Regions from separate parts of the Devosia sp. WQ 349K1 genome, predicted to be linked through region 2. Evidence: predicted binding sites of a transcription regulator. Region 2 holds the regulator's gene; each other region holds the start of a gene.
The links. Region 2 encodes PhoB, which activates phosphate uptake and scavenging genes when phosphate is short. Its sites were predicted from a motif close to TGTCATNNANCTGTCAT; they were not measured.
Positions count from the first base shown of each region.

Region 1: the regulator PhoB is predicted to act here: its motif matches at 2,246-2,262, upstream of JHL21_RS10125 (YdcH family protein).
Region 3: the regulator PhoB is predicted to act here: its motif matches at 1,806-1,822, upstream of ugpB (sn-glycerol-3-phosphate ABC transporter substrate-binding protein UgpB).
Region 4: the regulator PhoB is predicted to act here: its motif matches at 4,983-4,999, upstream of JHL21_RS06965 (NAD-glutamate dehydrogenase).

Region 1 covers NZ_JAENGO010000004.1:251,523-259,000, forward strand. Annotated here, with positions in the region: gene JHL21_RS10105 (alpha/beta fold hydrolase) at 1-268, shown strand, start outside; gene JHL21_RS10110 (5-(carboxyamino)imidazole ribonucleotide synthase) at 265-1,356, opposite strand; gene purE (5-(carboxyamino)imidazole ribonucleotide mutase) at 1,363-1,854, opposite strand; gene JHL21_RS10120 (YdcH family protein) at 1,928-2,143, opposite strand; gene JHL21_RS10125 (YdcH family protein) at 2,298-2,474, shown strand; gene JHL21_RS10130 (sigma-54 dependent transcriptional regulator) at 2,653-4,137, shown strand; gene JHL21_RS10135 (outer membrane protein) at 4,247-4,930, shown strand; gene JHL21_RS10140 (murein L,D-transpeptidase) at 5,084-6,781, shown strand; gene JHL21_RS10145 (DUF882 domain-containing protein) at 6,964-7,478, shown strand, end outside.
Region 2 covers NZ_JAENGO010000001.1:1,041,466-1,048,943, reverse strand. Annotated here, with positions in the region: gene JHL21_RS04965 (DMT family transporter) at 1-12, opposite strand, end outside; gene JHL21_RS04960 (DMT family transporter) at 9-506, opposite strand; gene JHL21_RS04955 (autotransporter outer membrane beta-barrel domain-containing protein) at 638-2,665, opposite strand; gene phoB (phosphate regulon transcriptional regulator PhoB) at 2,934-3,635, opposite strand; gene phoU (phosphate signaling complex protein PhoU) at 3,735-4,448, opposite strand; gene pstB (phosphate ABC transporter ATP-binding protein PstB) at 4,469-5,236, opposite strand; gene pstA (phosphate ABC transporter permease PstA) at 5,316-6,671, opposite strand; gene pstC (phosphate ABC transporter permease subunit PstC) at 6,668-7,478, opposite strand, start outside.
Region 3 covers NZ_JAENGO010000003.1:362,346-369,823, forward strand. Annotated here, with positions in the region: gene JHL21_RS07825 (M81 family metallopeptidase) at 1-21, shown strand, start outside; gene JHL21_RS07830 (copper homeostasis protein CutC) at 18-737, opposite strand; gene JHL21_RS07835 (ROK family protein) at 734-1,648, opposite strand; gene ugpB (sn-glycerol-3-phosphate ABC transporter substrate-binding protein UgpB) at 2,013-3,332, shown strand; gene ugpA (sn-glycerol-3-phosphate ABC transporter permease UgpA) at 3,398-4,282, shown strand; gene ugpE (sn-glycerol-3-phosphate ABC transporter permease UgpE) at 4,292-5,131, shown strand; gene JHL21_RS07855 (sn-glycerol-3-phosphate import ATP-binding protein UgpC) at 5,137-6,234, shown strand; gene JHL21_RS07860 (glycerophosphoryl diester phosphodiesterase) at 6,234-6,980, shown strand; gene JHL21_RS07865 (GAF domain-containing protein) at 7,037-7,478, opposite strand, start outside.
Region 4 covers NZ_JAENGO010000003.1:165,254-172,731, forward strand. Annotated here, with positions in the region: gene JHL21_RS06930 (tripartite tricarboxylate transporter TctB family protein) at 1-345, opposite strand, end outside; gene JHL21_RS06935 (tripartite tricarboxylate transporter substrate binding protein) at 342-1,286, opposite strand; gene JHL21_RS06940 (acryloyl-CoA reductase) at 1,479-2,471, opposite strand; gene JHL21_RS06945 (group III truncated hemoglobin) at 2,544-3,032, opposite strand; gene JHL21_RS06950 (metalloregulator ArsR/SmtB family transcription factor) at 3,029-3,631, opposite strand; gene JHL21_RS06955 (flavin reductase family protein) at 3,871-4,440, shown strand; gene JHL21_RS06960 (hypothetical protein) at 4,502-4,780, shown strand; gene JHL21_RS06965 (NAD-glutamate dehydrogenase) at 5,096-7,478, shown strand, end outside.

The DNA of each region.
Region 1 (7,478 bases), on a different contig from region 2:
CGAACGCGTCGGGCAAGATGTCTATATCCGTCAGCAGAACGCCATTCTGAGCCGCATCGACTCCCTGCCGTCCCTGCCCGCTATCGCCGTCCCAACCTTGGTGGGCGTTGGTGCGCTCGACAAAATGGCGCCACTGGACTTGGCCAAGGAAATGGCTTCAGCCATTCCCCACGCCGAATTGTCGGTCTTCCCTGATGCAGGGCACCTGCCGCCTATGGAGAACCCCGCCCCAGTGATTGCGGCGTTTAAGACGCTTCTCGCCCGTTAAACCGAGCTGCGCACGATGCGGTTGATGTGGCCCATCTTGCGACCGGGCCGCGCTTCCGCCTTGCCATAGAGGTGGGGTTGCGTATCGCCATCAAGCCCATTGGGCACCATGTCGACTTCATCGCCGACAAGGTTTTGCATGACGACGTCTGCCATGCGTTGCGGATTGCCCAAAGGCCAGCCTGCAACGGCCCGCACATGCTGCTCAAACTGGTCGGTCAGGCACACGGCCTCGGTCCAATGGCCCGAGTTATGCACCCGCGGCGCGATCTCATTGACGATCAGGCTGGTTTTGCCGTCCGTCTCGACCACGAAAAACTCGACCCCCAGCACGCCCACATATTCAAGCGCGATAACAATCGCCTTGGCGATCATGCCCGCCTGCCGCTCGACGATCATCGGCAACTCGGCCGGGACCGTGGACGTGTAAAGGATGTGGTCACGATGGGCGTTTTCCGCCGGGTCAAAACTTTTGACCGACCCGTCCAGCCCACGAGCAACAACGACCGAGATTTCCTTGCTGAACGGCACAAAACCTTCAAGCACCAGCGGGTGCGGCGAGAGCGCATTAAACGCCGCTTCAAGCTCCGAAGCGTCCCGCAACACACGCTGCCCCTTGCCGTCATATCCGAGACGCGTGGTCTTGAGCACGGCCGGCAGGCCCACCTCAGCCGCCGCCGCCTTCAAATCATCAAGCGAATGAATTGCGCGATAAGGCGCGACCGGAATGTTCTTGGACGCCAAAAAGCCCTTCTCGGCCAGACGATCCTGCGAGATCGCCAGCGCTTTTGCGCCGGGACGCAGCGGCTTCAGCCCCGCGAGAATTACCGCTGTTGCAGCAGGCACATTCTCAAACTCATAGGTGATGACATCGACCTGGCTGGCAAAGGCCTTGAGCGCGGCCGTATCGTCATAGGCCGCCACCGTCTTGAAAGGCGTCACATCAAATGCCGGGCTCTGTGGGTCCGGGCAATAAATGTGGCTTTTCAAACCCAGCTTTGCGGCAGCCAAAGCCAACATGCGTCCAAGCTGCCCCCCGCCCAAAATACCAATAGTGGAGCCAGCGGGCAGCGCGGAATCTTGGGTCACGGACGACTACTCAGTATCAGAGGGAAATTGGGGCACAGACGCCGTTTGGCGGGCGCGATGCGCCTCGAGGCGATCGGAAAGTTCATCATCGTTCAGCGCCAAGACAGCTGCCGCCAACAGCGCCGCATTGATAGCGCCCGGCTCGCCAATGGCGAGTGTTCCAACAGGAACTCCGCCCGGCATCTGCACGATGGAATAAAGGCTATCGACGCCCGAAAGCGCCTTGGAGCGCACGGGCACGCCGAACACAGGCAGTGTCGTCATCGCGGCAATCATGCCCGGCAGATGCGCCGCGCCACCAGCACCGGCGATAATCACCTTAACGCCCTCAGCTTTGGCGTTGGTGGCAAAATCGACCATGCGCTCAGGCGTACGATGCGCCGAAACGATGCGCGCTTCATATTCGACTTCGAGACTTTCGAGGGTTTCTGCGGCCAGCCGCATAGTTGGCCAATCAGATTGGCTGCCCATAACAATGGCGACGGGTGGCTTGAGCATGGCGTGTCCCTCAGAGCGCTCCACAAAGCGCGGCATTAGCCCAGATTTGGCCATAACTCAAGCAGCCAAGGCCTCAAGCGATGATGTCAGGCAAGAGTATATTTTCGAGCTGAGCGATACGGTCTTTGAGCGCCAGTTTGCGCTTTTTGAGCCGCTGGATCAGCATTTGATCGGCCATTTGAGACTGCGTTAAAGTCAGGATCGCAGCGTCCAAATCGGCATGTTCCTGGCGTTTTGTTGCCAGTTCAAGACCGAACTGGGCCTCAATTTCCTTAGTCAGGGGCAGCATTCACGCACCAACTTTGTGGGCATATCAGTTACCTCTGGTTAGCCCATGATCATGGAAAATGCATCACATTTTCGAGGACTGCCGCATGGGTGTCGACAAAGCATGAAAGATTTGTGACGATACCCAAGTCCAACACGCTGAAAGGAGTTCTTTAATGACGACTGAAGGCCACATCGCAGCGCTCGAGCGGCGCCATCAGGAACTGGATAAGCAGATCCATTCTGAAATGCAAAATCGCCTCAAAGACGATTTGATGGTTGCTTCGCTCAAACGCAAAAAACTCGAAGTGAAGGACGAACTTTACCGTCTCCAGGGCGCCACGCGGCAATAAATTCTACGAAAGGCAGAGTTTCTCTGGAGGGTCACGGCACAGCCGGGACCCTTTTTCATTTTAGTAAACAAAAGCAAAATCAATAGGATTAACGCCCTCTTAAGGGCAGACCTTCATCGTCTTCCCAAAGTGGCACACAGCGATTCGTGTGTCCTGCGACGGGAAGGCCAATAGGTTCATGACGCGTGTTCTGGTGGTTGATGACGATCCGGTCCAGTTGCGGCTCACCGCCGAGATTGCAAACCGTGCCGGGTTCAAACCGCTGACCGCCACCGGTGGCGAACAGGCGCTCTCCATCCTGCGCGAAGATCGCAAAATCGGCGCGATGATTCTCGATCTGGTCATGCCAGATCTCGATGGCATGGGCGTTATGGAAGTGATGCGCCGCGAGGGCATGACCACCCCCGTTATTGTCCAGACCGCAAGCGCCTCACTTGAAACCGTTATCTCGGCCATGCGTCAGGGCGCGGCGGACTATTTCGTCAAACCCGTCAGCCCCGAGCGTCTGGTTATTTCGCTGCGCAACGCCATGAAACTGGATGCGCTCGAATCGGCGATCCGCGCCGAGCACGCCCGCAAATCTGGCACCTTCAGCCACAAGGATATGATCGCCGCAGCCCCTGCTATGGCGCGCGTCATTACCCTCTGTGGCAAAGCCGCCAAGAGCGCGATCCCGGTCCTCATTGAAGGCGAAACCGGTACGGGCAAAGAACTTGTCGCCCGCATCATCCAAGGCACGTCCGAACGCGCCGGAAAACCTTTCGTCACCGTCAATTGCGGTGCCATTCCCCCGAACCTGGTCGAGTCGGTCCTGTTTGGTCACAAGAAGGGCGCGTTCACAGGCGCGCATGCTGATCAGAGCGGCAAGTTCGCTGAAGCCAATGGCGGCACGATCTTCCTTGATGAAGTGGGCGAGCTGCCACTCGAAACGCAGGTCAAGCTCTTGCGTGTCCTACAAGAAGGCGAAATAGAGCCCATCGGCGCAACGCGCCCTGAGCGCGTCAATGTTCGCTTCATATCGGCGACCAACCGGCGCCTGTTGAATCTCGCCAAATCGGGCGAATTCCGCGAAGATCTCTATTACCGCCTCAACGTCTTCCCCATTTATACCCCGCCGCTACGCGAGCGAATGGAAGACCTCAACGCACTGGTAAGCCACTTCATTGCCCGTTTCTCAGCTGAAGCTGGCAAGCGCATCTTGGGACTCACCGCTGAAGCGCAAGCTCTTCTTATGGGCTATGATTGGCCTGGCAATGTCCGTCAGCTCGAAAACGCGGTTTATCGCGCCATTGTGCTCACCGACGGCGCCTTCCTCGAACCTGCCGATTTCCCCCAGATCTTGGCCCAGTCTGCCGGGCGCGAAGAAGCATTCCGCAGCGTTGCGCTGGCCCCGGTTCCGCGCAATCCAACCCACATCGACGACGCCCCATCTCGCGTGCGCGTGGATATCCTGAGCACACCCGCTCCCGACAGGTTCCTGAACGACAGCGGGGCCTTGCTGTCCCTAGCAGCCATCGAGCGTGACGCAATCCAGTTTGCCATCGAGCACCACGGCGGTCGCATGTCTCGTGTCGCCAGAGCCTTGGGCATTGGCCGCTCGACCCTTTATCGCAAGCTCCATGAATATGGCTTGGCCGAAGGTTTGGTTACCGACGCTGCTTAACAAAGCCAGCACGAACGTGATGAACAAACTTCGACGTTAACCACGTTGCTTACCGAGGCGTTAAGAGATTAGCGCGATTTTGCGGGAAGTTTTTAACGTCGAGGCCATCATGAGACTTTCGGGCATCGCTCTTCTCGCACTTCTGGCAGGCACAGCTGCCGCCAACGCTGCTGACCTCAATTGGAACAGCAACACCACTTCGCCAATGTTCGCTGCGACGTCCGTTGCCCAATGGACCGGCTTTTACGCAGGCGTGAACGGGGGCTATGCCTTCGGTCAGACCGAAATCGAAGGCGGCGTCGTCGCCGGTAGCGCAACTGGTGGCAAGCACAACAGCGGCGGCTTCAACCTCGGCGCTCAGGCTGGCTACAACATGGACATGGGCGGCTTCGTCCTCGGCGGTGAAGCTGACGTCCAGTTCGGCGGCCCGGTTTACAAAGAAACCCTGAGCACCGGCGACAAGTTCGAACAGCGCACAGAGTTCTTCTCGACCGTTCGCGCGCGTGCCGGTATCCCGGTTGGTCAGGTTATGCCATTTGCGACCCTTGGCGTTGCCTTTGGTCGTGGCGCTGCAGAAATTAAGAGCGGCGCGTCGACCACCACGACAAACGCAAACCACTTCGGCTGGACTGCTGGTGTTGGTCTGGAAGCTCAGGCAACCCAGAACCTCTCCTTCAAGGCTGAGTACCTCTATGTCGATCTGGGCACCCAGTCCTACGGCATCGGCACTTCGACCCGCGATGTGACCCAGCGTTTCTCGGTTGTCCGCGCTGGCGTAAACTACCGCTTCTAATACGATCAGAAGTCGGCCCGTTGCAGGATCGCAACAGGCCGACTTCACACATTCGGGAGTGATTGCTCCCGTTAACCTTTACGGAGTATCGACAAGTTTGCGGCTAGGTTTTGGGGCAGAGTCGGCCGTGCCGCGTGCGTCTTGGAGCCAGGTATGAATAAGGTCGTCGTAAGTTTTGTCGCTCTGCTGGCAGCAGCAAGCATCGTCCAGCCTACACTGGCGCAACCCGCCGCTAATCTGACGACCTCCCGTATCGTCATTGCCCCCGCACAAAGTCCACTCGCCCGCACGATCAAGGAAGGTCTCTCGACCGCCTATGCAAGTGCCCGCGCAGGCACTCCGGCCTATGAAGAGGCCCAGCGCCTCTATTTCCTTTATGGCGAACGCAGCTTTGAGCCGATCTGGCTGAGCCAGGATACCTCGGGCCAGCTGACTTTCTCCCCGGCCGCTGAAAAAATCGTCGCCCTGTTTCGCAATGCCGAAGCCGAAGGTCTGCGCCCGCAGGACTACCTGACCGCCGAGATCGACCTCACCCGCGTTGGTGGTGATGCCGTCGCGATGGCAACGCTTGAAACAGCCTTCACTAGTGCCACCACGCGCTATGCCCACCACCTTCACAACGGCCGCATCAATCCGCAGTCGATCAGCACCAATCTCGACATCAAAACCAAGTCGATTGATGAAGCGGCGCTGCTCGAACGCTTGGCCCGCAGTGCCGACCCCGCTGCCGTTCTGAACGAATTGAGCCCAACCCATCCTGAGTTTCTCTCGCTCAAGGCGGCGCTCGCGAGTTTTAATACAATTGCGACGGATCGCCCGACGCCGATTGCAGGCGGCCCGACCCTTCGCCCCGGCAATACAGACCCGCGCGTTCATGCCATTCGTGAGCGTTTGCAGGTCGCGAGCCTTGGCTCCGACATCTATGACGACATCACTTTCCAGGCGGTCAAATCCTTCCAGGCCTCGCAAGGCCTAGAAGTGGACGGGGTCATTGGACCTGCGACCATTTCCGCTCTCAACGGTGGTGCTGAAATCCGCCGTGAAGACATCATTGCCAATATGGAACGCTGGCGTTGGATGCCGTCCGACCTCGGCGACTTCAACGTCTTCGTCAACATCCCAGAGTTCCGCCTGTCTGTGCAGCGCAACTTCCAGGAAGAATACACCACACGCGTCGTCGTCGGCACATTCAAAAACCAAACGCCGGTTTTCTCCGACAGCATCCGCCATCTCGTGGTCAATCCTTATTGGAATGTTCCGACCTCCATCATTAAAGGCGAGATCGCTCCGGCTGTTTTGAACAACCACGGCTACACCGACGCCAAGAACATGGACCTCATCTACAACGGCGACGTTGTGAGCCCGTGGCAGGTCAACTGGTCCGCCGTGTCCGCGAGTAATTTCCCCTTCCGCGTCCGTCAGCGTCCAGGCCCAGGCAATTCGCTCGGCCAGATCAAGTTCTTGTTCCCCAACAAGCACGACGTTTATCTCCACGATACGCCATCGAAGAACCTCTTCTCGCGCGCCTCGCGTGCTTTCAGCCACGGCTGTGTCCGCGTTGAAGATCCGTTTGCTTTCGCCGATGCGCTAATGGCGAACGAGCCCAACATTTCGCGCACCTCGCTCGAGGCCATGTTTGGCCCCTCCGAACGCTGGGTTAATCCAACCAAGCAGATTCCAGTGCACTTGGCCTATTTCACCGTCCGCGTTGACGGCGCTGGTGCCATGCAAAACTTTTCGGACGTTTACGGTCACCATGCCGCTTTGATTGCTGCCATGGGCTTAGGCGCCACTCCGATCACACCAAATGTCGTGGCAGACACCAGTATTCCGGGTGAAGTGGCACCGTAAACGGAAAATAAACCCTAACAGCGCGTTCACACTTTTGCCTTGGTTGTGCCTGCTTTTGGGGTCTATAACACTCATGTGAACGGGCGATTTTCTCGTTCACATCTGGTTAGCGTTAAGACATTCGTTTGCTTTTTAACGTTAACCTTCCGTCCTGATCTGTAAAGAACCGGGCAGTGTTTCGCGTGACGGTACTGGGTTTGAAAAATTGGAAGCGCCTTGCGCGCCTTTCGTTGGTAGCTGTTCTCAGCCTGCCAGTCTTGCTGTCGGCATTGCCGGCGCAGGCGGCTAACGAGCGCGCCATTTATCTGCATTACACCCACACAAAAGAGACTCAGCGCATCGTCTTCAAGCGCAACGGTCGCTATGTGCAGGATGGTCTCAATCAGCTCAACGTTATGCTGCGCGATTGGCGCCGCAACGAGCCAGCGAAAATGGACCCGCGCCTGTTCGATTTGGTGTGGGAAGTCTATCAGGACGTCGGCGGCACCCAGCCGATCCACGTTGTCTCCGCTTATCGATCTCCGCAAACCAACGCCATGCTGGCCAAGAATTCGTCTGGCGTTGCCGACAATTCCCAGCACATGCGCGGCACCGCTATGGATTTCTACATCCCTGGCGTACCCCTCGCGCGCCTTCGCGCCGCAGCGATGCGCAAGCAGGTGGGCGGCGTCGGCTATTACCCATCCTCGGGTAGCCC
Region 2 (7,478 bases):
GGGGCCGATCATGCTGCACCGACGCCGAAGAGAATGATGATCATGCTACCGGCGGAAATCAGTAGTACGGCGGCGCCGTCGCGCAGGTCGAGCTTACGCTTCGGCAAGCCCAGCAGCCCCCAGTGATCAGCGGCGAGCGAAAGAGCGAACTGACCCACGAGGCCAATCGCCAAAGTGCCACCCAAGGCGATGGGCGAATTGACTGAGTAGGACGTGAGAATAACCGTCAGACCACCAAACACGCCCCCGAGATAGGCCCAGAGGGGGGCTTTGCCATGAATGGCCTTGGCAGCGGCGGCTTTGGCGCGTTCCTTGCGCCATATGATGGCGAGCAGCAGCATTGAAACGACCGTGCCGACGCCATGAGCCTGCCACGATGAAAAGATGCCGCCGCCATATCGACCGGCCTCACCATTAAAGAAAACTGCGAGGGTGAGTAAGCACCCACTGGCGAACGCAGCGAGCAGGTAGAGCGGGTTGACCCGCTGCGTTGAAAAGGACGTCATGAAGTTCCGACTCAAATGGTTGCTAGGAGACTAGCTGAGCTGTGAGGAACGTACAGCGAGAACGTGAACCACGTCGAAACCAAAATCGCCCGTCGGTGACGAGCGATTAAAGTCGAAGAGAACTGAAGGCTTTAGAAACGCATCCCGACACCGCCGCGTAGGCTGGCCGAGACCATGCCTTGGGTGTTGAGTCCGAGTTCTGTGCCGGCGGTAAAACTGTAGGTGCCGGACTGGTATTGGGCATTGGCACCGATGAAGCCGCGCGCGGCATTGGTCGAGTTGCCCGCAAGGCTCAGTGTCGTGCCGAGCACTTGAGCGTCGGTCGTGCCGCCATAGGTCAATGTGCCATCGGCACCAATCTTGGCGCTGCCACTCCAGCCACTGCCCGCTTCGCCGAGGTCGATAGTGCCGAGTTCAAGTTCTGCACGGGCGTTGAGCAGCTGCGAGAAGCTGGAGCCCATGGTGACATTGGCAGAGGAGCCTGATTCCGAATAGCCAGCCTGATGAATGCCAGCATAGGTCAAGGTGACGCTCGGAGTTAGGCGAGCGAAGCCGAGATACTGGTCCATGCCGAGTTTGATCGACGGACTGGCGAACATGCTAACATAGTTGGCATAGGCCGTTTCATACCCTGCTGCGACCGTGTTGTTGACGAAGCGGCGCGCGCTGTCATTGGCGGAAACGCCAAGTGTCGCGTTGATGTCGATGAACACGGACCCAACAGCCAGCGAGGCATAGCCGCCGCCGAGCAGAGATGTGACATCGAGTTCGGACTTGGAAACGGTCTCAACGTGGCCACGGCCGAGGCCAACGAAAAGCCCCGCGAGGCTCTCATCGGAGAGTTTTATGTCTGAGCCAACCAGTGCGCCACCTTGCAAGGACTTGGAGCCTGTCTTGCCCGAAGTGGGGGCGGTGAGTTCGCCATAAGCGCTGGCCCATGCTCCAAAATCGTCGCTCGGGGCAAAATCAGGGAAGTCTGGTGTCGCCGGGGACGGAGCATAGCCCAGAGCCGAGGTGCTGCTCGGCAGGCTTTGACGGCGATCGCCAGTATGGTTGGCGATATTGGATGTCACCGTGCTAGCAGTTTGAACGGTCGCGGTGTTGGCCGCTTCGATGGAGGCGGTGGAAACAACGGTGAAGGTTGTGTAGGTGCTCGTCGCGGCATCGCCATTGCGGCGGTGCTCTGTGGCTTCGGTTGTGACAGCGCGGGTATAGGCCTGGCCATGCGTTTCGATCTGATCGTCGCGCAACTCTCCAGTAATCTTGATAACGCCTTCAAGGCCGTTGCCGATTTCGAGAGAGCCCGTTGCAGCCTGCGAGAAGCGAATGCCACCAGAAACCACAGAGCCGGGCAAGAGCGTGAGTTTGCTATTGGCAAAACCCATTGCGAAAGCATCGAACTGTTCGCTGATTACGGTGCCGCTGTTGATAATGTGAACATTGGCGGCATTGGTTTGGATGCCATGGCTCTGGACGTAGCCGCCAGAAGAGGTTTGGTACTCTCCACCCTTTGCATGGATGGTCCCGGAGTTGGTGATGACAATATCACTTTGGGTCGTGGGGGAGTAGACATAGATACCGGCGCTGCCGTGGTCCGCTGTCCTAATGTTGCCCGTATTGGTGATGCGTGAACTGGTGCCGTAAAGGCTAATACCGTGGGATTGTGTGCCGTGGGTGATGATGCTGCCACTATTGTCCAACGTCACATTGAGCACATTATTGGCGCTGTTTTCGACCTGGATACCTGTGCCCGCCCAGCTGCCCTTGGTCTCAATCGTTCCGGTGTTGGTGAGTGTGAAATAATCACCAGTGGCGTAGACGCCATAGGAGCAGTCTTCGTAGGAGAAGATGCCGCCGTGATTGACCACTCGCGTGTTAGCTGCCAGCGTTTCCAGCGCGTAGGTGGCGGTTCCGCGATTTTCGATCGTACCGTAGTTCGTGGTCACCGTATCCAAGCCGGTGATGGAAATCACGTTGCTTGTGGAGTCCAATGTGCCGCCACTTGCGATAAAGAGCGTGTCCCCGGTCCCGGAAAGGCTCTGAGCGCCTTCGGTTTGACCATCACTGATGGTGATATCTCGGGCCTGCGCTGCGGTGATATTGGTAGCAGCAAGTAGGGCGACGATCGCCGGTACAACGGCAATTGGCTTGGACAACATGGTGGCGCGGCAATCCGCAGCTTTTGGTGCTGCTCAACAAATCAGGAGACACGAAGAATATTATGGTTAATCCTATGATATGAAAGGACTTTACCCGTCAAGCGTCTGATTTGGTGGATTGCGTTTTTGGGCCTCGTAGAACGCGCAAAACAGTTTCGATGCGCCGCGCGCAGAGAGATTTTTTGGCTTTTTTCTGATCACCGGCGACTTGCGGTGACCAGAAAACAGTGCCGAGTGTCAGACCTTGTTGTGCCTAAGGGCACGCGATCTAAGCCAGTTGCGAGAAGCGTTCGTCGAAGGAGTAGCCGGCGCCGCGCACGGTGCGGATGGGGTCGGCTTCCTTGCCACGGTTGATGGCGCGGCGGAGGCGGCCGATGTGGACGTCGACCGTGCGTTCGTCGACATAAACGTCATTACCCCAGACGCCGTCGAGCAACTGCTCGCGGGTGTAAACGCGGCCCGGATGGGTCATGAGGTATTCGAGCAGGCGATACTCTGTTGGGCCGAGGTGAATGTCTCGGGAGCCACGGCTGACGCGATGGGTGGTGCGGTCGAGTTCTAATTCACCGACCTTGAGCGCGTTGGTCACAAGGTTCGGGCTGGTGCGGCGGAGCAGGGCCTGAATGCGCGCGACGAGTTCGGGGACAGAGAATGGCTTGACGATATAATCGTCTGCGCCGGTGGTGAGACCGCGGACGCGCTCTTCTTCTTCGCCGCGTGCCGTGAGCATAATAATTGGAACGCGGGCGGTTTCTTCACGCGCACGGAGGCGACGGCAGATTTCGATGCCGGAAACTTCGGGTAGCATCCAATCGAGCAGGATCAGGTCAGGGACGCGTTCTGCGATGGCGTGGTGCGCTTCATCGCCGGTTTCCGCTGTGACGACATCAAAGCCCTCAGCCTGCAGATTGTATTGCAGGAGCAGGGAGATGTCGGCTTCGTCTTCGACAACAAGGATCGTCGCGGGCATGGGCGTGCTCCGTCAATCGGTCCCAAGGGACCGTTACTCAATATAGGGGATATTCGAAGAGTTCGTCACGCCGATTGGGCGGCGTGACGGAATTTGCGCTTAGGCTTTGATCTGCTGGCGATGGAGTTCTTGAACGTCGCTGGTGAGCTGCTTACCAGTCGAGAGATAGTAAGCGCGTTCAGCGATATTGGTTGCGTGGTCGCCGACACGTTCAAGGCTCTTGGCGCAGAACAAAAGCTGGGTGCACGAGGTGATGTTGCGCGGATCTTCCATCATATAGGTGAGGAGTTCGCGGAACAGAGAGGTGTGCATGGCGTCGACATCGTCGTCGCGGTTGCAGACGACCACGGCAGCTTCAGCATCGCGATTGGCGTAGGCGTCGAGTGCCTCCTTGAGCTGACCAAGCACGAGAGCGGTCATGTTGCGAACGCCGCTGTAGAACGAGGCCTGCAGGTTGATCGCTTCGAGCTTGAGCGATCGGCGGGCCAATTGCTTGGCCATATCGCCAACGCGCTCAAGATCAGACGCCACGTGGATGGCAGTGATGATCGAACGCAGGTCAGACGCCATTGGCTGGCGACGGGCGATCATGGACACGGCCATTTCGTCGATTTTGCGCTGCATGTCGTCGATGCGCTGGTCGGCGATGATGGTCACGTCGGCAAGTTCGCGGTCGAGCTTGAGCAGGGCGCGCGTGCCGTTTTCGACAGCCGTTTCCACCTGACCACCCATTTCGGCGATGGCCTGCGCAAGGGCGAGAAGTTCTTCGTTATACGAAGTAACGATGTGCTCTGTGCCGGTATTGTGTGGCATGGCTTTGCTCTCCCCTTAGATTAGCCGATACGGCCCATGATGTAGTCTTGGGTCTGCTTGTGGACGGGGTTGGTGAAGATGTCTTCAGTGTCGCCCTGTTCAATCAGATTACCCAAGTGGAAGAAGGCAGTCTTTTGCGAGACGCGGGCTGCCTGCTGCATCGAGTGGGTGACGATGACGATGGTGTAATTGGTACGCAGCTCGTCAATCAGCTCTTCGATGATTGCGGTTGCAATCGGGTCGAGGGCCGAGCAGGGCTCGTCCATGAGAATGACTTCTGGGCCAACGGCAATGGCGCGCGCAATGCACAGACGCTGCTGCTGACCGCCGGATAGGCCGGTGCCTGGTTCCTGCAAGCGATCCTTCACTTCGTTCCAAAGACCTGCCTTTTGCAGCGACGAGGTGACGATAGCGTCGAGATCGGTCTTGTTGCGGGCAAGGCCGTGAATGCGCGGACCGTAGGCGACGTTGTCGTAAATCGACTTCGGGAACGGGTTCGGCTTCTGAAACACCATGCCAACGCGGGCGCGCAGTTCAACCACATCGAGGTCTGGCGCGTAAATGTCCTGACCGTCGAGTTCGATTTTACCGCCAACCTTGGCGCCTTCGATGGTGTCGTTCATGCGGTTGATGCAGCGCAGGAAGGTCGACTTACCGCAGCCCGATGGACCGATGAAAGCGGTGACCGAGCGATCCGGGATGTCGATGGAAATGCCGTGCAAAGCTTGCTTGGCACCATAGTGCACGGTGACATCGCGGGCAGTCAGACGAATGGGATGCGCGATCATTTCAGACAGATCCGTATTGGCGCCGAGGGCAGTGTGGGGTGTCTTGGCCTTGGAGGCAAGGATATCCATTATGTGATCCTTATGCGCGCTTTTCGAGGCGAGATCTGAGGAAGATCGCGATCGCATTGAGGGAGATCATGAAGGCCAGCAGGACCATGATAGCGGCGGAGGTGCGGGCTTCAAAGAAGTTGCGGTTTTCGTTGCCCTGCCAGAGGTAGATCTGAACGGGGAGGGCGGTCGCCTGATCGAGCGGGGTTCCGGGGACCGACGCAACGAAGGCGTTCATGCCGATCAAGAGGAGCGGCGCGGTTTCACCCAAAGCCTGAGCGACGCCGATGATGGTAGCGGTCAGGATCGAAGGGAAGGTGACGGGAAGCACGTGGTGGAACACCATCTGCGTCTTGGAAGCACCCATGCCGAGCGCCGCCTGGCGCAGAGCCGGGGATACGCCTTTCAAAGCTGCGCGGGTGGCAATGATGATGGTGGGGAGCGTCATCAAGGTGAGGACGAGACCACCAGCCAAGGGGGCAGAGATGGGGAGGCGGAACCAGTTGATGAACACTGCGGCGCCCAGAAGACCGAAGACGATCGAGGGAACAGCCGCGAGGTTGTTGATGTTCACTTCGATCAGGTCGGTAAGGCGCGACTTGGGAGCGAACTCTTCAAGATAGATCGCGCTGCCCACGCCAATTGGCACGGCGAGCACAACCACAATCAGCATCATCCAGAGCGAACCCATGAAGGCACCCAGGAGGCCTGCCGATGCGGGAGCAGAGCGACTATCAACGCTGGAGAGCAGCGACCATGCAAAACCCTGCGTGATGGTGCCGTCTTCTTCGAAAATGTCGATGAGAGCACGCGCCGGGGCCGAGAGCTGTTGCTGACCGTCGCCCAAGCTGCGGTCAATATTGCCCTTGATCCAGTTATCGGCATTGGCCGAAGCGAGAAGCTCCATCTGCACGGTTTGGCCCATCAGGGATGGGTCGGCGACGAGACGCTCACGGACTTCGTGACGGGCGTCGGTCTCGGCAATGGTCAGGAGCTGGCGGGTGTCGATCTCATACCCTTCCGGCGCTGCTTTGCGCAGGGAGGCTTCGATGACGTTATTCCAGTTGAGCATGGCGAGCTTACGCTGCCAGGCCATGTTGGCAGCATGAAACTCAGCATCGGACTGACCGGCAGTGCGGACAGGGGCAGGCTCGATCTTGATCAGTTCAGGATCGTAGGTGATTTCCAGATGCAGGTTCGACTGCATGAACGCCGGAACGCCCTTACGCAGAACGTCGGTGAATAGAATGGCGACGAACCCAAGAGCCAGCGCAATGGCGACGACGCCAAAGCCGCGGAAAAGCTTTTCGGTGCGGTGACGGCGCGCCAGTCCATCGCGGACGCGTTTACGGCGTTCGGCGGCAGTGTCGAGGACAGTGTTGGTCATTCGTACTGCTCCCGGAAGCGACGGACAATGTAGAGGGCGACAATGTTCAGGCAGAGGGTCATGACGAAGAGCGTCAGGCCCAAGGCGAAGGCAACCAGCGATTGCGGGCCGGTGAAGTCGGTGTCGCCGGTCAGCTGATTAACAATCGACACGGTGATGGTGGAGACAGGCTCTAGCGGGTTGCCGCGCAAGATTGGAGCGTTACCGGCAGCGAGAACCACGATCATGGTTTCACCAATGGCGCGGGATACGGCCAAGAGGAAAGCGCCGACAATGCCCGGGAGAGCTGCTGGCAGAAGCACATTGCGGATGGCTTCAGATTGGGTGGCGCCGAGGCCGTAGGCACCATCACGGAGCGTACGCGGAACCTGATTGAGAATGTCGTCGGACAGGGAGGAGATGAACGGGATGATCATCACGCCCATAACGATGCCGGCGGTCAGAGCGCTGGTGGCGCTGACGGAGATGCCAATGGAGGCGCCGAAGTCGCGCAGGAAGGGACCGACGGTGACGAGGGCGAAGAAGCCATAAACAATGGTTGGAATACCCGCGAGGATTTCGACCACAGGCTTGATGACGGCACGGACTTTTTTATGCGCGTATTGGTTGAGGTAGATGGCGGTCATCAGACCGATCGGTACCGCAACCAGCATGGCAATGGCTGAAATCATCAGCGTACCGCCGAGGAGCGGGAGCAGGCCATAAGACCCGGCATCACCCGACCCGGTGGAGGAGAACTTTGGCGCCCAGACGGTGCCGAAGAAGAAATCGAGCGGATTGACGAAGGTGAAGAAGCGCAGCGCTTCA
Region 3 (7,478 bases), on a different contig from region 2:
TGGTCTCAGCGCGCTCTTTAGTGCGCTGAGAGGACGGCTCGAAGTTCGAGCACCTTATCGCGGGAGGTGACGCGGCGGTTGGGGCTGACAAAGCCCAAGCGCTTCGCGCCTTCCGTGTCCTCTGCCGGAGCGCGCTCCGAGCACGAGGCGTGGACAACCGACACCGGCACGCGGTTGAGAATGCGACGGGCATTGACCGAGGACACGCCTGAACCCGGCATAATGGTGATCCGGCCCTTGGCGGCTTCATGCATCTTGGCGATGTCTTCAATGCCAGCTTCAGCGGAAAGCTGACGGCCTGACGTCAAAATCGTATCGAAGCCGAGGGCAATGGCCTGTTCGACTGCTTCTTGGACATCGGGCACGAGATCGACGCAGCGATGCAGTGTGCGGGGGGTGTCGCCCGCCATCTGGCAGAGGATTTCGAGGCGACGCATATCGAGCGAACCACTGGGCATGCTTGCGCCCAAAACAACGCCGAGATTATTGGTCCGGGCGGTTTCGATATCGCTGATCATAATAGCGAGATCGTAATCGTCGAAGACGAAATCACCGGCGCGGGGGCGCACCATCATGCGGACGGGGATCGGGGTGCTTGCGGCCAGTTTTGCCAAGCCCGCAAAGGGCGTGAGGCCGCCATATTCGAGCGATGAGCAGAGCTCGATGCGGTCAGCGCCGCCTTCGACTGCCGCTTGAATGCCCGAGAGGCTATCAACGCAAACTTCTAGCAAGGTCATACCACGCCCTCCGAATAGGCCAAGCTTGCAGCGCCGATGAGGCCTGCATCGACAGTCAGTTGGGCTGGAACGATGAGTGGTCGATCAAGCTTGCGCAGAATGCGCGGGCGAACGGCGGCGTCAAGCGCAGCCACAAGCTCGGGACTATTCCCCAGGCCACCGCCGACGGGAATAATGTCAGGGCCAAGCACGTTCACCAGCAGGGCGAGCGGGGCCGCGAGGAGCTCGGTGTAAAGCGTCATGGTTTGGGTTGATTGAGTATCGCCCTGCCCCCATGCGGAGACAATGTCGAGGCTCGAAAGCGTTTGGCCATGGATTTGCGCATGAAGGCGCTCCAAACCACGAGCGCCGCCGATGGTGTCGGTGCAGCCAAGCTGGCCACAACCGCACGCCATATGCGCAATTTTGTGCGGCCAGGCCTGGGTTTCAGTTTGGACGATGGTGGCGTGGCCCCATTCGCCCGAGAACCCGCCAGCACCGCGGATGAGGCGTCCATCGGCGACAATGCCGCCACCGACGCCTGTGCCAAGGATGACACCGAAGACGACGTTAAAACCCTTGCCCGCGCCCGCATGGGCTTCGGCCAAGGCGAAACAGTCTGCGTCATTGCCGACGATGACGGGGCGAGACAGCTTGGCGCTGAGATCTGGCCCGAGGGCACGACCGTTGATGCAGGGGATATTTGCAACCGTGGCGACATTGGTTGCCGGATCAACGACGCCAGCAATGGAAATGGCGATGGCTGAGCCCGTGGGTGCGCCGCCTTGGGCGATGAGTGCCGCGATGGCGTCGGCAAAGGCATCAAAGTCGTGCGCTGGTGTGGCGACGCGACCGAGCGAGACAATGTCCGTCGCACTGTGGGCAACTGCGGCCTTAATCGTGGTGCCGCCAATATCGAAACAGGTGATCATGAGACGCTGGCGACTTCCCTATAAGGCACGGCCGATGCTTACGGCGTGTGACATGGGTTTGCCTGCGCCGCAAGAGTCCGCAGCTTAATCCGGGCCACCGCGGCGTCCTGCACCCCATATTCGATCACAAACGCAGCCGCGACGGATGGTTGTGCACTGTCATGGTAACGTCACCAAAGCTTCAAGGAAGCGTCAAGCAGCATCGTTAGAGGAGCCATGCCCGCAGAAAACGTCGGCGGGTACGACACCAAATTCGGTGAGCTGAAACGGAAAAATCCGCAGCTCAAATGTCGTTCACGAAATCCAGTCTGGCGGGACTTGGGTCGATGCTGACCTGTCCTATGGGAGACAGAAGATGAAGACGATGAACCGCGCGGCACTTGCCGCTATCACCCTTGCCCTGAGCACCTCGGTTGCCTTTGCGCAGACCGAACTCAACTGGTGGCACTCCATGGGTGGCGAACTGGGCGAACGCGTGGAAGCGCTTGCTGCAGACTTCAACGCCAGCCAAAGCGAATTTAAGGTCGTTCCGTCCTATCGTGGCGAATACGAAGAATCCATGATCAGCACCATCGCCGCCTTCCGCGCTGGCGAGCAGCCGCATCTGGTGCAGGTTTACGAAGTTGGCACTGGCACCATGATGGCTGCCAAGGGCGCTGTTCTGCCAGTTTACGAACTGATGGCAGCACATGGCTCGAACTTCGATCCATCGGCGTTCCTGCCAGTCGTGACCGGCTATTACACCGACACCGAAGGCAATATGCTTTCGATGCCGTTCAACTCCTCCACCCCAATTCTCTATTACAACAAGACCGCTTTCGAGAAGGCTGGGCTTGATCCAAACGTCGCGCCAAAGACCTGGGCCGATATCGAAAACTTCGGCAAGAAGATCGTTGAATCGGGCGCTGCCACGTGCGGTACGGCCATCAGCTATTCGGCCACTTGGATCGGCACCGAAAACCTCTCGTCGCTGCACAACGTGCCATACGGCTCGCTGGAAAACGGCTTTGGTGGTCTCGGCACCGAACTGACCTTTAACCACGACCTCTCCGTTCGCCTCTGGGAAAAGCTGGCTGAATGGCAGAAGACCGGCATCTACCAGTATGGTGGTACCAGCGGCGGTTCGGACAATGCGCCACGCTTCTACGCTGGCGAATGCGCGATCTTCATGGGTTCCTCGGCTTCCCGCGCTGGCGTTCTTGCCAATGCCAAGGACTTTGAAGTTGGCTTCGGCATGCTGCCATACTTTGACGACGTCGACGGCGCACCGCAGAACTCCATCATTGGTGGCGCAACTCTGTGGACCCTGGCTGGTCACGAAGACGCTGAATACAAGGGCGTAGCGCAGTTCCTGAACTACCTCTCTTCAGCTGAAGTTCAGGCCAAGTTCCACCAGGAAACGGGTTACCTGCCTGTTACTCAGGCGGCTTATGAGCTGACCAAGAGCCAGGGCTACTACGACGCAAACCCAGGTTCGGACATCGCAATCCAGCAGATCAACCTCAACCCACCGACTGAAAACTCGAAGGGCGTTCGCTTCGGCAACATGCCGCAGATCCGTACCGTGATCGACGAAGAGTTCCAGGCCGTTCTCAATGGCTCGAAGTCTGCCAAGGAAGCGCTTGATAGCGCCGTTGCCCGCGGCAACGACATCCTTCGCGAATTTGAATCTGCCAATCAGTAAGCAGTCTTAATCCGGAAGGGCCGGCGAAAACCGGCCCTTTCTTTGTTTTGCGGATACGGCGGACGATGGAAACAAAACGTACGACATTCCCGAATAAGGGCCTGCCATTCTTACTGGTCGCCCCACAGTTGATCATCACGCTGGTGTTCTTCATCTGGCCGGCAGCACAGGCCGTCAAATCTTCTTTCGAACGCGCGGACCCATTTGGGCTTTCGACCAAGTTCGTCGGTTTAGCGCATTATGCGCGCCTGTTTAGCGACCCGCTCTATCTGGCCTCTATCGGCCGCACGGCGCTGTTTGCAGCATCGGTTACAGCCATTTCGATGGGCTTTGCGCTGATCCTGGCCGTTGCCGTCAGCCGTGTTATCCGTTCGGCACAGACCTACACCACGCTGCTGGTCTGGCCCTATGCTGTGGCCCCCGTGGTTGCGGGCATTCTGTGGTGGTTCCTGTTCAATAACGCCACCGGCATTCTTCCCTATTTCATGCGCTATGTGGGGATTGATTGGGATTCTGCGCTCAACGGCGATCACGCCATGACCTTGGTGATCATCGCTGCCAGCTGGAAGCAGATTTCTTACAATTTCCTGTTCTTCGTGGCTGGCATGCAGTCGGTTCCACACGCGCTCACCGAAGCTGCGGCGATTGATGGTGCGAGCCCATGGAAGCGGTTCTGGACCATTATCTTCCCGCTGCTCTCGCCGACCACGTTCTTCCTCTTCATCGTCAACATCAACTACGTGATGTTCGACACTTTCGCGATCATCGCGTCGACCACTGAAGGCGGGCCAAACCAGGCCACCAACACGCTGGTCTACAAAGTATACGCCGACGGCTTCATCGGTCTCAACCTGGGCTCCTCTTCAGCGCAGTCCGTGGTCCTGATGCTCTTCGTTATTGTCCTCACCTTCGTGCAGTTCCGCTACGTGGAACGCCGCGTGCAGTACTAAGGCCCACTCATGGTCGAAAACCGTCCATTTCTCACCATCCTCACGCACCTCGTTTTGGTGCTGGGGGTGCTGATCATCGCCTTTCCTGTCTATGTCGCGCTCATCGCGTCGACCCACGACGAGGCCACGCTAAACATGGCAGCGCCTTTGCTGCCAGGCGGGCATTTGTGGGATAATCTGGTCACCGTCTGGACCTATGATCCGCCGGGCCTGCCGCCATTCTGGACCATGGTCTGGAACTCCACGATGATGGCTTTCATCATCATGGTGGGCAAGGTGGTGATCTCGATCATCTCCGCCTATGCCATCGTCTACTTCAAGTTCCCATTCCGCGTTCTCGCCTTCTGGCTGATCTTCGTAACGCTGATGTTGCCGGTCGAAGTGCGCATCATTCCGACCTATGAAGTGGTGGCAAACCTTGGCCTGCTCAACAGCTATGCGGGCCTGACCATTCCGCTGATCGCTTCGGCAACAGCGACCTTCCTGTTCCGTCAGTTCTTCATGACGGTGCCTGACGAATTGATGGAAGCTGCACGCGTCGATGGCGCAGGGCCGATCAAGTTCTTCATCGATATTCTGCTGCCGCTCTCGCGCACCAATATCGCGGCGCTCTGCATCATCCTCTTCATCTACGGCTGGGTGCAGTATCTCTGGCCCCTGCTCGTCACCACACGCGAAGAGCATTTCACCCTGATGATGGGCGTTAAACAAATGGCTGGGGCGCAGGAAGTCGACCCACAGTGGAACCTCATCATCACCGCGGCCGTGCTGGCCATGCTTCCCCCCGTCCTCATTGTTATCTTCATGCAGCGCCTGTTCGTTAAGGGCCTCGTGGACACGGAGAAATAATCGAAATGGCTGGTATTGAGCTCAAAGAAGTTCGTAAGGTCTATCCGGGCAATGTCGCCGCAATCCACGGCGTCGATCTGTCGATCAAAGACGGCGAGATGGTTGTTCTCGTCGGCCCGTCAGGGTGCGGAAAGTCCACTCTCTTGCGCATGATCGCAGGTCTTGAAGGCATCACCTCAGGCACCATCTCGATTGATAATCAGGTGGTGAACCAGAAAGAGCCCGCCGAGCGCGACATCGCTATGGTGTTCCAGAATTACGCGCTCTACCCGCATATGAGTGTGCGTCAGAACCTCGAATACGGCCTTAAGAACCGCAAAACCCCGCGTGACGAAATCGACCGTCGCGTGGCCGAGGCGGCGCGTATTCTGGAAATCACGCCGTTCCTCGATCGCAAGCCGCGTCAGCTTTCGGGCGGTCAGCGCCAGCGCGTCGCCATGGGCCGCGCTATTGTGCGCCAGCCTAAGGCGTTTCTGTTTGACGAACCACTGTCGAACCTTGACGCCAAGCTGCGCGGTCAGATGCGCATCGAAATCCGTCGTCTGCAGCGTTCGCTCAAAACCACCAGCGTCTATGTCACCCACGATCAGCTCGAAGCGATGACCCTCGCCGACCAGCTCGTAGTGATGAACGGTGGCCGGATCGAACAGGTCGGCACGCCGACTGCGATCTATGATCGTCCGGCTTCGCTGTTTGTTGCCAGCTTTATCGGCTCTCCGCCGATGAATTTGATCTCGACGAGCGCGCTGAACTCGTTCTCGGCGCTGCGTGCCTTCCCTGAGGGGACGGACATTTTGGGCATTCGCCCCGATGTCTTCACGCTCGAACGCCCGACTGAGGCGCATTTGAGTTTTGACGTGGTCGCTGAGCTGATGGAGCCGATTGGCGGCGAAAGCCATTTGCACTTCAAACTCAAGCACTCTGAGCAATCGATCATTCTCACAATTGCAGGCCGTCCGGCTATCGCCGAGGGTACGAGCATGACCGTGTTCGCCCGCACCGCCGATATTCACCCCTATAGCTCTGCCACAGGTCGCCGTACGGACGACGCACCAACTACGCAGACGCAGTCGTCCCATTCCGCTCAAGTTGAGATTGCCTAATGACCAATACGCTTCCAACCGGCCCCATTCGCGAAGAAGTTCAGGCCCACCGCGGCTCGTCGGCACTCGCGCCGGAAAACACCATCGCGGCCTTTCGTCGTGCCGCAGAAGATGGGGCGAAGTGGGTTGAACTCGACGTCGCCCTCAATGCCGACGGCACACTGATCGTCATCCACGACGATACCGTCGAGCGCACGACCAATGGCACCGGAAATCTCGGTGCATTGAGCACTGCAGACATCCAAGCCCTCGATGGTGGCAGCTGGTTTGGGGCCGAGTTCGCGGGCGAAAAGATCCCGACGCTGGATGAGGTGATCGTGGCGCTCGGTGCGTTTGGTCTCAACATCAATGTCGAGATCAAGCAGCACCCCCATCACCAATCGGTGGAGCAGCTCACCTCGGCTGTTGCCGCAGCGCTCGCTAAGCGTCCGGCACACATGCAGATCATGATCTCGAGCTTTGATCCTGATTGCCTCAAGGGAATGCATAAGCTGATGCCAGAACTGGAACTGGCCATGCTCTGGGGCCGCATTCCTGATGATTGGGAAGCGCTGCTCGCCGCTATTCCGGCGACCACCATTCATGCCCATTTCAAGGGGCTCAGCATTGGGCTCTTGGAACAGACCTCGGCCAAGGGCATCAAGGTTCGTGCCTGGACGAGCAATGACACGGTGGAGCTTGCCAGTTTCTGGCGCGCGGGCCTCACCGGGGTGATCACCGACGATCCTCGGATCTATCTCAAGTAAAACAAAAAGGGCGGGTGTTGCGACACCCGCCCTTTTTGTTTGATCTCGAAACGCTCTTAGGAGAGCACGAGGACGACGGCTGCTGCGGCGCTCAGCGCATAGGCCTTGGCCACCACGTCTGGGGTGAAGTGGCCTTCGATGTTGAGCATGTTGAGCGTACCGATAGTGGTGCCAGCGACAACGATTGGCAGGTTCAGCATGGACTTGGCGTTACGCGCGAACAGGGCCTCGTGCTCAGGGAGCAAAGAAGCCACTTCGTCAGCAGAATTGAGCACCAGCGCTTCGCGCTTTTCGATCAGGGTCTGCTCCCAGATGCTATCGCCGATCTCATCGACACCTGGCGCTGGATAGAGGTCCTGGGTGTCGGAATAGGCGCGGTACATCAGGCCTTCTTCGTGGTCCAAGGCCAGAATGGTGAAGATGGTGGTGCCGACCAAAGTGTTGGCAAGCGCATGGAGCGCAGCATAGGCCACTTCCGGCTGGTTTTCAGGCTCCGCC
Region 4 (7,478 bases), on a different contig from region 2:
AAAGGCAAAAAGAAGACCTGTAGCGATCGAGAAACCAGCCGTTGAGAGCAGGAGTATCTGTGCGACGAGACCGCCAACCACCCAAAGGATCGGCCCGATGTCGTCTTTACTGCGTTCTGGGAAACCATTTCGTGCAGCGGAGATAAATGTCCCCACGGAGAGAAGCGCCAACCCGGTCGCGATGACATAGGGGAATACGTGCGGACCCATTTTTTGCTGAATGGGCGGTATGCGCATCTGGCTGGTTTGCCAGAAGATCACAGCAGAAATGATGGCGAGGATGACGCCGATAATAAGCGCCGCCCCATCGGGGCGACGCGTCGGCTGTGGTGAGCCGTTGATCATTGGACGAGGCCAATGTCTTTCAGAATGGCTTCGGTGGCAGAAATATCTGCTTCGAGCTGAGCGGTGAAAGCATCGCCATCGAGATAGGTGTCGACCCAACCGCGGCTTTCAAGGGCGGCCTTCCATGTTGCGGATTCGGCCATCTTCTTGATGTCGGCAGTGATAGTAGCCTTCTGCTCATCGGTGATGCCGGGTGCAGCTGCAACCATGCGCCAGTTCTGAACAGCGGTATCAACGCCGGCTTCCTGAAGGGTTGGCGCATCAAAGCCTGGAACGCGGGTGTCGGTCGACACGGCCAGGAGGCGGAGATCGCCGGTTGCGATTTGCGACGCAAATTCGCTGATACCGGAAACGCCAACAGTCACCTGATTGCCGAGGATAGCAGCGAGCGCTTCGCCACCGCCGGAATAGGCAATGTAGTTTACTTGGGTCGGATCAACGCCAACGGCCTTGGCGATGAGACCTGCAGTGATGTGGTCAGCGCCACCAGCAGAACCACCAGCCCAAGACACGCCGCCTGGGTTTTCCTTGAGCTTAGCGACGAGGCCGTCCATGTCCTGAATGTCGGACGCGCCTGGAACGACGATACCAACGGCTTCACCAGTGAGGCGCGCAATTGGGGTCACATCAGCAAGCGTAACGGGCGATGCGTTGGTGAGGATGGCGCCAACCATCACATAGCCGCCGACGATCAGGGCATTGGCATTGCCAGATTCCTGCGTGGCGAACTGGGCAAGACCAATGGTGCCGCCTGCGCCCGGTACGTTGGTAACCTGCACGTTAGCCGAGATACCATCAGCAACGAGTGCTTCTTGCATGGTACGGGCCGTCTGGTCCCAACCACCGCCCGGCGCGGCCGGAGCGATGATAGAATAGTCAGCGGCGAATGCGGGTACGGCCATAGCGCTGGTGACCAGCGCTGCTAAAAATAGCTTGTTCATGGTTCCTCCCTAGAACAATAGCGAACGTTTTTCGTCCGTCCCTCAGCTTACGGCGCAGAGTCTGTCAGCGTCCTGTCATCCTCCCTCCCCGGCCGTAATCCGCAAACGGGGCGACCTCTTCGATCCAGATAGTTGTGGCGACAAATCGGATGCAATTGCAAGACCCGGCACTTTTGCGCGCGAGAATGGGTCCTAGAGCGATGGATTGACGACCAGCTTGCCGTGGGTTTTTCCGGCAAGGATTTGCCGCGCCTTTTCCGGCAATACCGCGAGGCCTATCTCTTCGACATTGCTGGCGTATTGGGCTTGATCAAAGATATCCCCCAAGCGCCCCCAGGCGGCCATCCGCGCCTCATAGGGCTGCATGACACTATCGATGCCGAGGATGTTTGCGCCGCGCAGCAGGAAGGGCAGCACATTGGTGTTCAGCTCAAGGCCCGCAGCATTGCCCAGGCTTGCGACAGAGCCATCATAAGCAAGCTGACGCAAGACCTTACCCAAGATATTGCCACCCACACAGTCGACAACGCCTGCCCAGCGGGCGGTTTCGAGTGGTTTGTCGGGCTCTGCCAGAAAATCGTCTCGGCTGATGATGCTCTTCGCGCCAAGCGCTTTCAGCATTGGCGTGTGTTCAGCGCGACCTGAGAGTGCGGTGACGGCATAACCCAAATTGGACAGAAGGCCGACCGCGATAGAGCCGACGCCCCCGGCAGCGCCTGTCACCAAAACATCGCCAGAAGCTCGGGTCAGGCCATGCCCCTCAAGACGATTGATGGCCAGCATGGCCGTAAGCCCGGCAGTACCGAGCACCATGGCGGCACGGGTATCGAGCTTGGTATGAAGGGGCACGAGCCAATCGGCGTTGACGCGCGCAAGTTGGGAGAAGCCGCCCCAATGGAGCTCGCCCACCCTCCAGCCGGTGAGCACAACGGCGTCTCCGGGAGCATAGCGCTCGTCCTTGCTATCGCGAACAATGCCCGAAAAATCTATGCCGGCGATGTGCGGGAAGCTGCGAACGAGACCGCCTCTACCGAGCAGGCAAAGGCCATCTTTGTAATTGAAACCGGCGAAATCAATGTCGACGACGACATCACCGGGCGGCAGTTGCGCGTCGTCGAGGGTGACAAGTTGGGAGACGAGGCCAGCCTCATCAGTCTTGCTCGTCAGCAGTGCTCGAAAACTCATGCTCGCTCTCCCTTGTGTCCACCCAGCTATGTGTGGCGCATATGGGGGCGATCCGAAAGAGGGTTTTGTGCCTTAGTCTTCTGGCCGCCAGACAGGCGAGGCTTCTCGTGGCAGTGGGGCGAGACGCGTGATGTCATCGCCGCGACGCATGAAGATATTCATGCGGAAGGAATTGCCAATACGCTCAGAGCGCTCAATGAACACGGCCGCGATATCGGGCGGACACAGCTCGGTTACGGTTTCGCGGAACAGACGGAGCCAGCGCATGAAATGGGCGTCCGACAGTTCGGGGATGCCCATATGTTTGGGCATGGGGCGACCATCGTAGCGCCCGGAGCCGAGCAGCATGGAACTCCAGAAGTCGGCGATTTTACTGAGATGGTGAGGCCATTCGTCAGCGGCGATTTTGGAATTGAACACCGGGCCAACGACATCATCCCTGCGCGCCCGGGCATAGAACTCATCCACGACAGCGCGGATCAGCTCTTCGCTGAGGCCATCGGGCGTATCCCAGCCTATGCGGTGCAGGCGCGTGCCAACGGGGCGGTCTGATTGGGTCATGATGAAATGGGCCTAATGGAGTAGGAGCAACGACGACCACCGGAGACAACGTGCTCGAGCCGCTCAACGGCAACATCGTCGCCCAATACCGATTGGAACACCGATAGTTCTGATCGGCAAAAGCCTTGGCAGGACGTCGCGGCAGCGCAAATTGGGCAATGGTTCTCGATGAGCAGGATCGATCCGTCTTCGGCCTGCGACCAAGAACTCATATAGCCTTCGGTGCTGCGGGCCTGCGCCAAGGCGTCGACGCGATCGGTGAGCGCGGTGAGGTCTGCGGTGGCGGCAGAATAGAGCTTGAGCGTATCGGCCTCGCGTTGCGCGACGATCTGGTCCAAGGCGGCTTCACCGAGGGTGGCGCGCACGATGTCGAGGATTTGAACGGTCAGTGCGGCGTGCGTATCCGGGAAATGGGACTGTGCCGCCGGTGTGAGTGACCAAATCTGGGTCGGGCGGCCCGCTTTGGAGGGGACCGGGCACGCTTCGACCAGACCGTCCGCCGCTAGGCGCAAAAGCTGCTGGCGAGCAGCCTCTCCGGTGATTCCGAGCTTATCGCCAACATCGGCAGACGACAGCTCGCCGTGCATTTTCAGGACCATCAACAGACGCTCCGACGGGCTGCGGGGCGACCACTGAGCGTCTTGACGATCAGAGCTTGACTTATCTTGCTGCACGGTTTTCAAAGGCATGACTTGGAAATACCGTTTCTGAGCTCCGTATGCAAGCGAGTAACATCTGAAACCTCGGAGCAGCGTTGATCTGCTGCCTAACGGACCGCCGATGGGCATCAGAGCATCACCTGCCAAACGCTTTACCGAACGCGAGCCGCGTAGACATTTTGACCACGAAACGACCGTCCCCGCCGATGATTGCTGAATTCGATTTGCCCGACACCATGCGGATGCGTCCGTTACGCAATTCTACGGTCGGCGAAGCAGAGTTTCGGCAGGCTATGGCGACCCTCGCCTCCAGTGTGCATGTGGTTACGGCGAGACGGGGCGATGAAATGGTTGGGCGTACGGTCACCTCGGTGATGTCGCTTTCGGCGCAGCCTCCATCCATTTTGATTTCCATCGATATTGTTAGCCGGTTGGCGGATGTGATTGCCAAAACAGGCGGTTTTTCTCTGGCGCTGCTCAGAGATGATCAAAGCGATATTGCAGACGCTTTCGCCGGCAAGCTTGCACCAGAGCGGCGCTTCGATGTGGGGCGCTGGACACGCTGGCACTCGGGCCATCCCAAACTCTTGGGCGCGGCTATGACAGTGGATTGCGAAGTGATCGGTTCAATGGAAACGGGAACGCATGTGCTGTTTGCCGGAGCGTTGATCGAGGCAGAAACCAACACAAAAGCGACACCATTGCTTTGGCATAATCGTAACTATGCCCTGCCCAAAAACAGCGGGTAACACAGGAGTGGCAACGGTTTTGCCCTCTGTCGCGTTATCTTTGGGTGATTGGAGATCGAGCGTGCCGCGTTTTTATTTCAACCTTCGCATAGACGACGAGTTGTTCCGCGATGACGTGGGCAGCGAACACAGTAATCTCGACGCCGCAGAGCAGAATGCTGCTGAGATGGGGCGAGCTATCATCGAGAGAATTGCAGGCGATCATGAACAGCTCGGCGTGCCGCGCTGTATCGAAATCACCGACGAGGATGGGCGCGATCTGCTCTACATCGTCTTCTGGCAAGGGCCAGAGATCGATACTCGAGATTTCGCAGCGCTGCCGCAGCAGACCCTACATTAGAGATCAGAAGAATGGACCGGCGTGGGTCGTGACCACGATGCCTAGGATCAGCGCGCCCGCGAGGGCTGCGTAAGAGACATAGCGTTGGAGTTGGCGCATGAGGGCCTCCGAACTTTACCCCCTAACACTACCACTCTGGTCGGCATTAACAAGCGTTTAACAATTCGTTCTCAGGCCGAATTGAGAAACAGTTTGCCCCAATGTGACATTCTGATGAAACAAGTGCCGTAGCATAATGGGCGTTTGAAACAGACGATGGAGACATATCGTCCGTTTCCGGCCTACTCTTGGCACGCGAGTCAGGGAGCAAGCGGCATGAATGACGAAGTCATTTCACGGATTCTAGAAACATCTCAGCAGTTTAATTCAGACGACAGCGGTGAAAATGACTTCCTCAAATCAGCACTCAGGACGATAGACGCTAGCGATCTTGAGCGCGCAGACAGCGCAGTATTGCTGGCAGACCTGCGGAACACTTACCAGCGTCTCCAAGAGATCGACACCACCAAGCTGAAATTGTGGGTCACCCCACCAGCAGGCGCAGGTGCGCCCCTGGTGCTCGATATTATCTCTCCAGACATGCCCTATATCGTCGATAGCGTGTTAGCGGCAGTGCGCAGCGGGGGCGGGAATGTGCGCCTGTTTGCCCATCCTATTGTCCGCCCGCAAAGCGCGGCCGAGCGGCAAGTAAGCGTTTTGCATATCCAGACTGATCCGGTGGCTGATCAATCTGCATTGATCGAAGAGATTGCGCAAACCCTGCGCGATGTGCATAGCGCCGTGACCGACCTATCGCCGATGTTGTCTGCGGTGCGTGCTGCAACGCAGGCCATACCTGAGACAATGGCAGGGGCCGCTGAGGCAAAGGCGTTTGTCGAGTGGCTGACGCATTACAATTTCATCTTTGTGGGCGTGAAAGACTTCCGCCTTGTGGGCGATGAGTTGATTGAGGCCGATGGCCCTGGTCTTGGCCTTTTCCACGAGCCTAATTTTAAGGTGGTGCGCAGCGGGGCGGACTATGTCCACTCGACGCCGGAGCTGGTTGGCTTTGCGAAAAGCGACGAGCCGATCCTTGTGACGAAAGCCAATTTGCGCAGCCGCATTCATCGGCGTGCGCATCTCGATTACATCGGCATCAAGCGCTATGGGCCGAGCGGTGAGCCAATCGGGGAGCTGCGCGTTGTCGGGCTCTATACTGCGCAGGCGCAATCAGCGGCGCATACGGACGTTCCGATTATCCGGCAAAAAATCGCCGAGGTTATGCAGCGCTCAGCGGTTGATCCGCTAGCTCACGCGGGGCGGATGCTGCTCAGCGCGCTCAATAGCTACCCACGCGATGAATTGTTTCAGGTTTCGACCGAGCAACTCACCGAGTTCGCGGAAGCTATCGCTGCGCTCTACGACCGACCACGGGTGCGCGTGTTACCGCGGGCGGATCGGTTTGATAATTTCGTGTCGATCTTGGTCTATGTGCCCCGCGATCTCTATGACGGCGATTTGCGATCACAGATCACGCAATTCCTAGCGCAGGAATACGACGGGCGCGTCTCGGCATTTTATCCGCATTTCCTCGAAAACGAGCTCGTCAGGCTGCATGTGATTATCGGGCGCAATGGTGGCCCGACGCCGCGCCCCGAGAGACAGCGTTTGGAACACGCTATCGAGGCGCTGACGCATAATTTCGGCGATCGTCTGGCCGACGCTGCGAGCGACCCGGCGCATATCAGCGATTGGCGCAATGCGTTCACCACCGCCTATCAGAGCCGCTCGAGCGTAGAGGATGCGCTTGAGGATATCGGCGTGTTCAACCGGCTGGGCGAGGACATAGCGGTACGGCTGCGGACACGGGCCGAGAACGATGGTTCGCTGGGGTTGAAGTTCTACAAAAAGGGTCAGCCTATCCCGCTGAGCGATCGTGTGCCGATGCTGGAGCACTTTGGCTTCCGCGTGATTGATGAGCGCAGCTACACCATCACCCCACGCGACGGCGAAGTGCGATATTTGCACGATATGCTGCTGGAAGTGGGAGACGATGCGCGCTCGGACATTGCGCAGGTGGCGCGGGACATCGAAGCGGGGATTTTAGCTGTTTGGCACAAGGATGCTGAAAGCGACCAACTCAATACGCTGATCACCACCACTCCCCTCACCTGGTCGCAAGTGGCGCTGCTGCGCGCCTTTTCGCGCTATTTGCGACAGGTCGGAACGCCGTTCTCACAGCGCTACATCGCGCAGGTACTGGTGACCCAGAGAGAGGCCGCCTGTGCCTTGATCGACCTGTTTGCGGCGCTTCACGATCCATCGCAGAGCGACCCGACTCGTGCTGCCGAAGACGCACGGAGCCGTTTGTCGATCCTGCGCGGCCAGACAAGTTCGCTCGACGAAGACACGATCCTCGCGCGGTTCCAAAACCTTATGGAAGCGTCGCTGCGCACCAATGCCTATCAGGCGGACCGCCCGGCGCTGGCGATCAAGTTTGAGAGCGCCAAGATTGAGGGGCTGACTGAACCGAAACCCTATCGCGAAATCTCTGTGTATTCGCCGCGCGTTGAGGGCATTCACATGCGGTTTGGCGCGATTGCGCGCGGCGGCCTCCGCTGGTCGGATCGTCCTGAGGACTATCGGACTGAAGTGCTAGGTCTAGTCAAAGCCCAGCAGGTCAAGAATGCGGTGATTGTACCCGTCGGGGCCAAGGGCG